One region of the Cognaticolwellia beringensis genome, then DNA from elsewhere that is predicted to be linked to it. Evidence: predicted binding sites of a transcription regulator. Region 1 holds the regulator's gene; each other region holds the start of a gene.
What was found. Region 1 encodes sigma-54, which starts transcription at its own class of promoters, with help from an activator protein. Its sites were predicted from a motif close to GTTGGCACGNNNNTNGNNT; they were not measured.
Positions count from the first base shown of each region.

Region 1 (4,291 bases):
TTTGAGCAAACGCTGCAAGATGGCAGCCCCATAAACCTACAAGCTAATGAAATCCGGTATGAGCCCAGTATGAACACCGTGGTCATTTCAGGTAATGCACTTCTGCGCCAAGAAGGTAGTGAAGTTAGCGGTAGTAAAATCACTTATAATTTTGACACCGAATATGTCAATGCTGAAAGCTTAGATAACGCTAAAGTAGAAACGGTATTACAGCCAAAAAATAAAACTGAACTGCCTAAAAAATCTAAGGACAAGCAAGAGTAAATGTCAACTTCAACATTATCAGCAACCGGTCTTGCAAAAGCCTACAAAGGCAGAAAAGTCGTTAAAAACGTCAGTATGAAAGTGTCCGCAGGACAAATTGTTGGCTTATTAGGTCCCAATGGCGCGGGTAAAACCACCTCCTTTTATATGATTGTTGGCTTAGTCAATAACGACAGTGGCTCAATTGTTTTAAATGGTGAAGATTTAACTTTGTTACCCATGCACGAACGTGCGCGTAAGGGCATCGGCTATTTACCACAAGAAGCTTCAATTTTTCGCAAATTGTCTGTTTATGACAACATTATGGCCATTTTACAAACGCGTAAAACCCTGAGCGATGTTGAACGAGAAGAAAAACTTGAACATTTATTAGAAGAGTTCAACATCGGTCATATCAAGGATAACTTAGGTATGAGTTTATCTGGCGGTGAACGCCGACGTGTTGAAATAGCACGTGCTTTAGCGGCAGACCCTAAATTTATTCTCCTTGATGAACCTTTTGCTGGTGTTGACCCAATTTCAGTAGGTGATATAAAAAAAATTATCCTACACTTAAAAGAACGTGGCATTGGTATTCTGATCACTGATCATAATGTACGAGAAACACTCGATGTCTGTGAACATGCTTATATCGTTAGTCATGGTGAACTGATCGCTGAAGGTAATTCGAATCAAATACTTGCAAATCAACATGTAAGAGATGTATACCTTGGTGAACAATTCACGCTATAGTGAATAACAGACTAAAGCGGTATAACAATAATGTATTTCAACAGGGAAATGAAAACGTAAATGCGTCCTACTTTGCAACTCCGTATCGGACAACAATTAACGATGACCCCGCAATTGCAGCAGGCGATCAAGCTACTGCAATTATCGACTCTGGATCTCCAGCAAGAAATTCAAGAAGCACTCGAAAGTAACCCCTTGCTTGAAGTTGATGAATCTTTTGAAAGTAACTCAGAAAGCACCCCAGATCACTTAGAAGAAGGTTACTCCGCTAGTGTTGGCGAAACGAAAGAAATGTCTTCGTCTGATGGTAGTGAGGATTCTGCCCCGAGTATCGATGAGATTAGCTCATCCGAAGGTTTAGCTAAAACCGATATTCCCGAAGAATTAAACAGTGATAGCACTTGGGATGATAACTTCAGTGCCAGTGCGAGCAGCGGCGGTGTTGGTCACGCATCTGAAGATTATACTTATCAGGGTGAAACGAAAGATTCACTGCAAGACCATCTTATTTGGCAGATGGAACTTACGCCATTTAGCGATACCGACAGAACCATTGCCATCGCCATTATTGAAGCTATAGATGAAGCAGGTTACTTAACGGTTACCGCAGATGAGATATTAGAAAGCGTTGGTATAGACGATGTAGAACTCGATGAAGTTGAAGTGGTACTTAAACGAATTAACGTTTTTGATCCCGTTGGCGTGGCTGCTCGTTCAATTCCTGAGTGTTTGCTTATCCAGCTCAATCAATTTGCGAAAGATACGCCTTGGCTAGCTGAAAGTAAATTAGCCGTAACTGAACACATTGACTTGCTTGGTAATCGTGATTATCGACAACTGATGCGTAAATTACGCATCAAAGAAGATCAATTGCGCGAAGTTATTCGCTTGATCCAATCGTTAGATCCTCGTCCAGGCGATAGTGTCATCAAAAGTGAAGAGCAATATGTGATTCCTGATGTATCTGTTGAGAAGAAAAACGGCCGCTGGACGGTAGAGCTTAATCCTGATACTGCACCTAAATTATCAGTGAATCAACAATATGCTGCCATGTCTAGGTCTATGAAGTCGTCTGCTGATAGCCAATTTATTCGCTCGAATTTACAAGAAGCAAAATGGTTTATCAAAAGCTTAGAAAGTCGCAATGATACCTTATTAAAAGTTTCAAATTGCATTGTACAACGCCAACAAGGTTTCTTTGAACATGGGCCTGAGGCTATGCGACCTATGGTATTAAATGATATTGCAGAAGCTGTGGACATGCATGAATCAACCATCTCTCGTGTTACCACACAAAAATATATGCACACACCCAGAGGCATTTTTGAGCTTAAATACTTTTTCTCTAGCCACGTAAGTACTGAAAATGGCGGTGAGTGTTCTTCAACTGCTATTCGTGAATTAATTAAAAAGCTTGTTGCCGCTGAAATACCCGCAAAGCCATTAAGCGACAGTAAAATCGCAGATATATTAGCTGAACAAGGTATAAAAGTAGCAAGGAGAACCATTGCCAAGTATCGAGAGTCGCTCTCTATACCGCCGTCAAATCAACGTAAAAGCCTATTGTAGGCAGTCTTATTCACCAAAAAAGAGGAATGAAGCATATGCAAATTAATCTTACTGGACACCATGTCGATGTTACCGACTCATTACGTGATTATGTTAATGGCAAGTTTGAAAAGCTAGAACGTCATTTTGAGCATATTAATAATGTACATGTCGTATTAACCGTAGAAAAATTGAATCAGATTGCCGAATCTACTGTGCACTTAAGTGGCTCAGAGGTTCACGCGAAGGCCGAGCATAATGATATGTATGCATCAATTGATGCATTAATTGATAAGCTAGATCGCCAAATCCTGAAATACAAAGGCAAAATTAACAAGCATTAGCGCTCAGTCGCTTTAGGTTTTATAAGTTTATGAAGTTGCAAGACATTTTATCCCCGGACTGCACTATTTGTGCAGCACCGGGCTCCAGTAAAAAACGTATTCTAGAATACTTAAGTAGCCTGGCCGCCGATAAATTGGCAGACCATGACACATTTCAACTCTTAGAAAGCCTAGTTAAACGTGAAAGAATGGGGTCAACTGGCATAGGTAATGGCATTGCTATACCGCATGGTCGTTTGGAAAATGCTACACAGCCCATTGCCGTAGTAATAACCACAGAAGAAGCAATTGATTTTGATGCTATTGATCATCGCCCAGTTGATATTTTTATTGCCTTATTTGTGCCTGAAGAAGAATGTCAAAACCACCTCAGTACATTGCAGAGCATCGCAAAAATTTTTCGTAACAAGCAATTTTGCAAGCAAGTACGAAAATGCGAAAGTAACCAAGCACTGTATCAGTTAATCCAACAAGCGAGCTAAACACAGATGAAGCTAATTATAGTCAGTGGCCGTTCAGGGTCAGGTAAAAGTGTTGCACTGCGAGTGTTAGAGGATTTAGGCTACTATTGTGTTGATAATATCCCTGTCAACTTATTACCTGCTCTCATCCATACAGTGATTAACGATTATGAGAATGTAGCTGTGAGTCTCGATGTACGAAACTTACCAGCTGATCCTAATGATGTACCTGAAATCATTGAATATATGCCTAATGCGGTTGAATTAAGCTTACTTTATTTAGATGCGGATGATAGTGATCTTATTCGTCGATTCAGTGAAACGCGACGCTTACATCCGTTGATTAAACAAAATATTGCCTTAGACCAAGCCATTGCCCTAGAGAAAAAGCTCCTTGAGCCAATCGCCAGTCGAGCACACTTATATATCAATACTAGCCAACTTACGCCACATCAACTAGCGGACTTAGTTAGAGAGCGAATTTTGGGGAAAAAATCTGGCTCTATGGTCGTTGTCTTTGAGTCATTTGGTTTTAAACATGGCGTACCACAAGATGCTGACTATGTTTTTGATGCGCGTTTTTTACCAAACCCATTTTGGGATAAAGAACTAAAGGGCTTCACAGGGTTAGATAAACCGGTACAAGACTTCCTTGCAAGCCAACCGATAGTGACTAAGTTTATTTGGCAAATCAACAGTTTTATGATGACTTGGTTACCGCATCTAGAACGAAATAATCGCAGTTATATTACCATTGCGATTGGTTGTACTGGCGGCATGCACCGTTCGGTATATATTGCCGAAATACTGGCAAATAATATGCGTAAAGAACGTAAAGATGTGCAATCACGTCATCGTGACTTACCTACTACTGCAAGTACGTAAATTACCATGAGCGCACAAGCAAGCCGGAAAGTACTTATCATTAATAAACTTGGCCTA
Region 1 is NZ_CP020465.1:1,571,308-1,575,598, forward strand. Features, by position in the region: gene lptA (lipopolysaccharide transport periplasmic protein LptA) at 1-264, shown strand, start outside; gene lptB (LPS export ABC transporter ATP-binding protein) at 265-996, shown strand; gene B5D82_RS06605 (RNA polymerase factor sigma-54) at 1,057-2,565, shown strand; gene hpf (ribosome hibernation promoting factor) at 2,601-2,888, shown strand; gene ptsN (PTS IIA-like nitrogen regulatory protein PtsN) at 2,918-3,370, shown strand; gene rapZ (RNase adapter RapZ) at 3,377-4,234, shown strand; gene B5D82_RS06625 (HPr family phosphocarrier protein) at 4,241-4,291, shown strand, end outside.

Region 2 (4,291 bases), 1.9 Mb from region 1:
TAGAGGCCAAGACCCTAAAGTAGAACCTTTACTTGAGCGTCGAGGCTTATCGAGTAAGTAAATTTTATACATCATAAATACAAAAGGGTCGCTAAATAGCGACCCTTTTTAAATCTATCAATACAGTGCAATATTATTGTAAATACATACTACCTTCAAAAAAAGCAAACACCGTTTCGAATGCACTTTCCTGATATTGCTTTAAACCGGTATCACGAAAATCAATATCGACTTGGCTGCGTGTTAGCGCTTTTTTGATAAAAGTACCCGATAATATTTCCACGGGTAAATCTTTAATCAATTGAATAGCGGCTTCTAATTTAAAGCCAACCGGACCGCCCGAAAACTTTCCTTTTAAAGCGCGTCCTCTGATCACTACTTTTTCAACTTTGTAATCTTCCATCAGTTTGGCAAAAGCAAACTGAAAACCTTGAACTTGTTCTGCATCGCCAGCATCAACAAGACTAATTTTTTGTACGCGCGTATTTGGTATGTCGTACAACCCATTTTCCCGCGACATGATACAAATAATTGCATCGTTACCTTTTAATTCAACACCACATATCTTCATAAATTAACCTCGTTACTATAATGTGCATTATTATAAAATAGTTTTGCTTTAGCTGCAGTGTTTTCATGCATTTAAAGTTAAGCTTTTAGAATTAACTGCTTTAGTTAGTTATATCTTTTGCCAAAGTAATGCCATTAAGTTTGGCAAACTCTGTGTAATCTGCCACAGCATTTGGATTAGCTTTATTTATTTGGCAAACGCCGCGCTGATATTGATAACTAAAAACATCAAACCAAAGATCGAGTAAATCCGCATTAGTTTGCTCTCCCGCTAAAGACAAAACCTGTGCAGCAACTTCAGCTGTCGCTAATTCAGTATTATTAGCCGCTAAACGAATTTGATAACGTGAGCTAAGCTCGGTCGAGTCTTGAGGTGTTTTTGGGGTAAATGACACCACAGGCAAGTTTTGTAAATAAGGACTGCGGCGAAACATTTTTTTAGCTTCTCGCCAACTCCCATCTAGCATAATAAATAACGGACGTTTCCCTGAAGTAACCGTAATTTTGTTATCGAAAATTTCGCGTTCATCACCCGCATAAGCTTTTGGAAAAACCACCATAGGTTGCCACATAGGATCGTTTAACAAGGTGATAATATCAGGGTTTACTTGGGTTCTAGACCAAAGAAAGGCAAAACTGTCGGGGATCAAATCTGCAATTAACTTACCGGTATTACTCGGTTTTAATACTTCAGTATCGTACATTAACATCAAAAATCCGGCTTGCGAGCTAACCTTAGGTGCCAAGGCGCAAATACAAAAAGGTTTTGCTAAACGGCACAACTCACAACGAATCACTCGTTGGCCTCTCGATTTGTAGGTAGTGGTACTTAGGCTTTTACGATATTGGTGAAGTTGCTGTACAGCGTGCATAAAGAGTATGTCAGGACTATTGAGGGCGCTACTTTAACGTGCAGCTGTTGCATTGGCAATAAAAAAGCGCAACCGAAATTAGGCTACGCTTTATCTGTTATCTACCCGCAAGCTATTAACCTAAGGGATCACAATAATTTAAATCTTATTATGGCTTGATTTTGAGCTAGCCGTGATAAAATTATAATTTGAAATTTCATCGATACTGTCTTTTAATTGCTCTTCCATTTCATCAATCACCATTATTGACTGACACAAAGCTTCACCGCGCTTTTCTATTCCTTCACTACGAGTTTCCATTTCATTGCCAATAAGTTCGCCAAAATCATCCATTTTTGTTTCAAATGCATCCATATCGCCACCTGAAAATAGCATTTCTTGGCCAACCGCAATCATTAAAGTCCCTAAAGAATTTTTAATGGTACTTTCTACTGCAGACTCAATTCGTTGCTCAAAATCGTCACCAAAGAAATCTTTACCCGAAAAACCATCTTCATCAATATAGAAACTATTTTGTTTGTTAAACTCAGCGTCAACTTCACCACGTATAGTCGTTAATTGTGTGGTGAGATCAGCACTAACGTTATTCCCTTCACCTAACAACTCGTTAAAGGCTAAGTTAACGCCATCAATGGCTAAATCAATTGCATCTAAGGCGATACTTTTTACTTCGGGTACAACATCACGTATATGGCTTGAATAATCACGTATTAATGACTTCTGATGGGATGTTAAAGTAACTTCTTCGCCTTTGATTATCAAAGTATCATTGTTGGTTATGGTATAAAGTGGCGATTTATTTTTAGAAAAAATGATTTCTTTAGCATTGATATTAATGCCGCCATTTAAGTCAACATTACATGACTCACTAGAAAAAGAGTTATCGTGTGCATAACTCGCTGAACTTGCGATAATTAGTGCTGTAGCAATCAATGTTTTCATCTTAATCTTCCTTTATAAATTTAGCGTTTCTAGAGCGATTTTAATATCAACAAACCACCTGTTAACGTTATTATTTACAAGTCTAATGCCAAAATTATAACTCCCTTTATATCAATAGTTTAGAATAAATATTTTATTTATAAAAAACTAATAAGGCCATAATTTAGTCAGTAAATTAAATTTATGGTTAATTTAACAATGGATGCGTTAAGGAAATAAATACGGCTACAGGTAATTTAATCGCTGCATTTCAAACAATCGTGATCGGCAACGGGCAAACTCAAAGTTAAGTTGTGTGCCTTGATAAAGCTCAGCAATATCAACCTCAGCGGCAATAATTAAGCGAATACCTCTATCGTAAAATTCATCGACAAGTGCAATAAAGCGTCGAGCCTCATCATCTAGCCCTCTTAATTGCCCCATCACCACACCACTTCTTTGGTAACCATCTTCAACACCGGAGAATACCGCAGGAATTAATTTACCACTAAATTGCGGCACGTTACTTATCAGCACTGTGGCATAATTATCTGCTAACTTAATATAATCCCTTTGGCTTCTTGGGCTTGAACAAAGTGTCATAAAATCAAACCAAATAGTTTTATCACTGCAAGCTAAGAAATTAACGACCCTACCATGAATAATAATGCTGTCGTTATAGCAAACATTGTCAGTAATTAGCTCAGTAAAGTGATGTAATAAGAAGTTACTTTTTACTTCACAGCCAATATAAAAGTCTCGATATTTAAGATCTGGGATATCAGTCATTAATAATCGATGATCATGCGGCCCGTCAATAGAGATAATTTGGCAATACTGGTGAATAACATCAATGGTGGGCAAAAACCTTGCGCGTTGTAAGCCATTTTTATAGAGCTGATCGGGTGGACAATTTGACGTAGCTATCAAGGTTATACCGTTTGAAAGCATAGCACGGAGTAAGCCAGCTAATAACATGGCATCGCCAATATCATTAACAAAGAATTCATCAAAACATAGTACATCAACTTCCGTAGACCACGTTTTTGCAATCAAGATTAGGGGATTATCTTTACCACTACAGTCTTTCAGCATTTGATGCACACTTTCCATAAAGTGGTGAAAGTGAATACGTCTCTTACGGGGTATGTTGAGCTGTTGATAAAATAAATCCATCAGCATGGTTTTCCCACGGCCTACTCTGCCATGAAAATAGATCCCTTGAATGGGCTTATTCTTGGAAAATAGATTTTTTATCGTGGAAACTAAAGATGTTTGATCTTGTGCGAGTATTAATTTTTGCGACAGTTCATCTAACGCATGGGCGGCTTTGTATTGCTCAGCATCTTGTTTAAGTGTGTTCTGCGCAACAAGTTGTATATATTGATTAATTACTGACATTGTATTTATTTACAGGCACAAAAAAGGGCAGACTAAGTCTCCCCTTTTTTTAACACATTTAATATTTAAGCTAGCGTAGCCAGCTAAGAAATATTAATTAAAGTGCTACGATGTTCTCAGCTTGAGGACCTTTTTGACCTTGAGTAACAGTAAACTGTACTTTTTGGCCTTCAGCAAGAGTTTTGAAACCGTCGCCAGAGATTGCAGAGAAATGTGCGAAAACGTCTGGACCAGACTCTTGCTCGATGAAACCGAAGCCTTTAGACTCGTTAAACCATTTTACTGTACCAGTAGTTGTATTAGACATTGTATTATCCTATTTATTCGTAATTGATGCCTCAAAAGTAAGGCGGTGTTGCAGAGAGTGTTGCTATTACTTATTAAACAGGACGAGCTACTTACTAATATAACTTCGAAACTTTGTACATAAATATAGGTCTTACTTTCTAGCTGGGACGTATTGTATCTACTTTCTAACAATAGTCAACCCATTTAATTTAAAAGTCTCCTTTATATTAAATAAAAAC
Region 2 is NZ_CP020465.1:3,472,807-3,477,097, reverse strand. Features, by position in the region: gene B5D82_RS14670 (M3 family metallopeptidase) at 1-61, shown strand, start outside; gene B5D82_RS14665 (DUF3010 family protein) at 134-571, opposite strand; gene B5D82_RS14660 (tRNA-uridine aminocarboxypropyltransferase) at 672-1,442, opposite strand; gene B5D82_RS14655 (DUF2884 family protein) at 1,581-2,384, opposite strand; gene zapE (cell division protein ZapE) at 2,610-3,764, opposite strand; gene B5D82_RS14645 (cold-shock protein) at 3,862-4,071, opposite strand.
Region 2: the regulator sigma-54 is predicted to act here: its motif matches at 2,459-2,477, upstream of B5D82_RS14655 (DUF2884 family protein).

Region 3 (4,291 bases), 1.2 Mb from region 1:
CAGATAATTGACTATGTAGTTACGGGCACTATGATGCAACAAGAGTCGGGTATTTTAGTTAATGCTCGAATGATTGGTATGCAATCACGAGTTGTCGTTGCTACAGCACAGTCATTTATTCCAGCTTGGGTTGTTGGCGATGACTTTAATAGCCATGAAAATGTTAAAATGAAAGATGGCATGATCTTGCGCGATAGCGCGATGTTAGTCGACGACGCACGTGCCATTGCAATACAGAAGTAATGAGTTTAAAAATATCGAAGGTGAATATGAATACTTTACGCAATAATATCGCAGTTTTTTTAAGTGCTATAGTTTTGAGCGCATGTTCTTCGGTGTTTGATAGACACGTTGAATGGCAAAATGTGAAGCCTGAACAATTTCCAGTATTAACAGCAATAGGTCAAGCACCTATAAGCTTGCAGAATTCAGCACATAAAACACAGCGTATGCTCATGGCGATAAAAGCTTCTAAAATTGCGGCTTATGCTGAGCTTGCTGAACAAGTATATGGTCAAAGTATTGATGGAAAAACCACAATGTCTAATTTAGTGGTCGATAACCAGCAGTTGAAGGCATCGGTACAGGGGATTATTCGTGGTGCAAAAGTGGTGAAAAGTTATCCGGTTGGTGACAGCTACACTACTGAGTTGAGTTTAGACTTTAAAGATGTTTATGAAATATATAACGCGGCTTCTAACCGCCAAGAAATAAAACATATCACGTATTATTAATCTTCTTTTTATGTACGGTATGCCGTGGTGACAGGACGTCAATGAGCGGCGGTACAGGATTAAGGTATGGTGCGATCACATGGATGTGAAGGAGCAGTGATAATAAAGTTAAAACAAAGGCTTAAGCTTTTATACCTAAACTACTGAGTCCGCCAGACGTTTTACCTTTACTATCATAGGTCATTGATGACCTGTTATGATTTTCTAATAACGAGGTTTTCATTCGCTCAACAGATAGCTGTGATTGATGAATGATCAGACCATTAATTTGGTTTTGTTTTTTACAGCGGATTAAACACGCTTCAATATCCGATAATTCTGTGCTGAAGTTACCGGCTAATTTTTCTTGTTTGAACTCAAAGCTTTGACCTATAGCATTGTCAATTTCTTGTATTGCTATAAGCAAATTATTTTTATCTGAGGTAATGCTAATAAGCGCAGCTGGATTTTGCTGCTGAAGTACTTCTTTCTCTGTGCCTAATAACGCTTCTAATTGCGTCAATTGTAATAACTGTTGAGAAATCAATTGTTGCGGTGTTATTTTTTCAGACACTTATATACTCCACTCTTACATTGAGTTGATTGAGTTAGTTAAGTTCAAATTCAAAATTAGCAATACTTGCGGCTAATTTTTCAGGATTGATTTTATAATCACCAGAGGCAATTGCACTTTTTAATTCAGCAATTTTTTTCTGGTTAAGCACTGGCGCATCTGCCGCCTTTTTCTGTAACTCGGTCATTTGTTTTGCTTGCGGGGTAATTGATACCGAATCACGAGGTGCTAATTTAGCTTGTTGCGAGGCATTTGCACTTTCGCTAACTTGCTGTTTGGTTTGAACTTGTTGTTCAACTTTTTGTTTTACTTGATTGGTATTATTCAAGTTATTGATATTAATAGCCATTATTGTATCCTACTTACAACAGTTATTGGTTTCTAACCTTTTATCGGCAAAACAGCAGAAAACTTAAGCAATTATTATAAATTAATTACCACTTGGTTAATAGCGTTAACTTGCCCTTGAATTACGCGGCCAGATTTCTTATTTCGAACTGATATTATTTCGCCTAAACTCCCGTCATCTAAAGCAATACCAAAAGATTTTATTTCAAAATTATCAGATTTAGCGATAATGTTTACGGGCTCACCTTTACAAACAAAACAGGTGTTTTTGTTGGTGATTGTACTGCCTTGAGATAAGTTTCTTTTTGTTCGAGCACCAGTCACTATGTTTGGGTCAGTAAGTACAGTCCCCCTTATTTGACTACTATCTTTAAATATAATTTCGATATTATCGTTATTGAGTAAGGTGCCTTTATTTATGCGCATTTGCGTTACTAAGACAGGAACAATTGTTTGAATTTTTACCGGAATAAATAACTGCCAAGATTCTTCGTCAGGACAAACAATTTTAACATTTACGTTTCTACCGTTATGGTTTTCAGGTATATTTGCCGTTAACGGTGATAGACAAGGATGTAATGTAATGCGAGGATCTATTTCCGCTACATCGACTTTTAACTTTCCCCGTTCAGGCAGACTGACGTTATTTTCGACATGGTTTTTGATGAAATTATAGAGATAATCACGATCAAATGTCATTGCAGAGCCATGATTAACTATGGCTAAGTAAATAAGGGTTATTCTTACTAATATCTTTAATTTTCTCATGATTTTTTATCTTACAGCTAGGGAAATAAAAATACTCGTCTAAACTTAATTCAGTTTAACTAAATACAATTTCACACGAATAACGTCAAAATATTTACGTTTTCGTTTAAATGATTGTCGTTTAAATAGGATACAATCAAGAATCGTGCCTTTGTTATATATATATTGGCATACCTAAGAGGTTTTTTATGACAGGTATATTAGACTCAGTGAATCAGCGCACCCAATTAGTTGGACAAAATAGATTGGAGTTGTTGTTGTTTAAACTTATTGGCAGGCAGCGCTTTGGTATTAACGTTTTTAAAGTACGTGAAGTGATGCCTTGTCCTAAGTTGACTGTATTACCCAAGCAAGATAAGTTCATTAAAGGTGTCGCTCATATTCGTGGCCAAACTATTTCTGTTATTGATTTAAGTAAAGCTACTGGTGGCCCTGATATTGTACAAACAGAAAGCAGCTTTGTCATCATTGCTGAGTATAATCGAAGCGTGCAGGGATTTCTTGTTGCCGGTGTTGAACGCATTGTAACACTGAGTTGGAAAGACATGATGCCACCACCAGAAGGTACTGGCAAATCAAGCTACCTCACAGCTGTTACAGAAATTGACAATGAAATGGTCTCAATTCTTGATGTTGAAAAAATTCTCAATGAAATTAGCCCAATTTCAACGGAATTAAGCGCAGGGATTGCCGACGCATCGGTTGGCGAAAAAATTGGCGAGCGAGTAATTATGATCGCGGATGACTCAACCGTAGCCCGCAATCAAGTTAAGCGTGCCCTTGAAGCCTTGGGTATAACTATGCTGTTGGCTAAAAACGGTCAAGATGCGCTTGACCAATTACAGACAATTGCTGACGGATGTCAACATAGTATTACCGAAAAGGTTGCATTGTTGATTTCTGATATTGAAATGCCAGAAATGGATGGCTATACGCTAACCGCAGAAATTAAGCACAATGAACGTATGAAGAATATGCCGGTTATTTTGCATACTTCACTCAGTGGTGTTTTCAATAATGCCATGGTAAAGAAAGTGGGAGCTGACGATTTTATTCCTAAATTTCATCCCGATGAGTTAGCTACTGCAGTCAAAAAGTGGTTGAAGCATGATGAAGTTTCTTAACTTTTTTTTGCAATATTTAAATAAGGTGGATTATAGCTAGTGTTAACTAAGCAACTCGATGATAAAAGTTATCATCAGTTTAGAATATTCCTAGAGCAGCAATGCGGTATTGTTTTAGGTGAAAGTAAACAGTATCTAGTGAAAAGTCGTTTGGCACCATTGATGGCGAAATTTGATATTGTGTCGTTGACTGATTTAATAACCCAAACGCTTAACCCCTTAAAGCGGCAACTGCGGGCGGCAGTTATTGACGCCATGACCACTAACGAAACGTTATGGTTTCGCGATGAATATCCCTTCGAGCTTTTGAAAAAACGTATACTGCCTGAATTTAAAGGCCAGCGAACACAGCTAAAAATTTGGTCAGCGGCAAGTTCATCCGGGCAAGAGCCTTATTCAATTGCCATGGCGATTTATGAATATCAACAAAGTAACCCAGGCGCATTTCCTGGGGGTGTTCAAATTATTGGCACTGATATCTCTAATACCATGTTAGAACATTGTAAAAACGCGCATTACGACAGTTTAGCATTATCAAGAGGCTTATCTCTCGAACGAAGAAAACAGTTCTTTGAAGTCAGTGATAACGGCATGCTAAAGGTGAAAGACTTTATTAAAAATATGGTCAGTTTTCGCCAACTTAACTTGTTAAATAGTTATAGTTTAATGGGAAGGTTTGATTTGGTTTTCTGTCGTAACGTATTGATTTACTTCTCTCCTGAGCTAAAATCAAAAATAATTTCTCAAATACACGGTACCCTAAA
Region 3 is NZ_CP020465.1:349,751-354,041, forward strand. Features, by position in the region: gene B5D82_RS01450 (FlgO family outer membrane protein) at 1-243, shown strand, start outside; gene B5D82_RS01455 (LPP20 family lipoprotein) at 270-734, shown strand; gene flgN (flagellar export chaperone FlgN) at 856-1,287, opposite strand; gene flgM (flagellar biosynthesis anti-sigma factor FlgM) at 1,322-1,636, opposite strand; gene flgA (flagellar basal body P-ring formation chaperone FlgA) at 1,711-2,403, opposite strand; gene B5D82_RS01475 (chemotaxis protein) at 2,592-3,527, shown strand; gene B5D82_RS01480 (CheR family methyltransferase) at 3,567-4,291, shown strand, end outside.
Region 3: the regulator sigma-54 is predicted to act here: its motif matches at 2,538-2,556, upstream of flgA (flagellar basal body P-ring formation chaperone FlgA).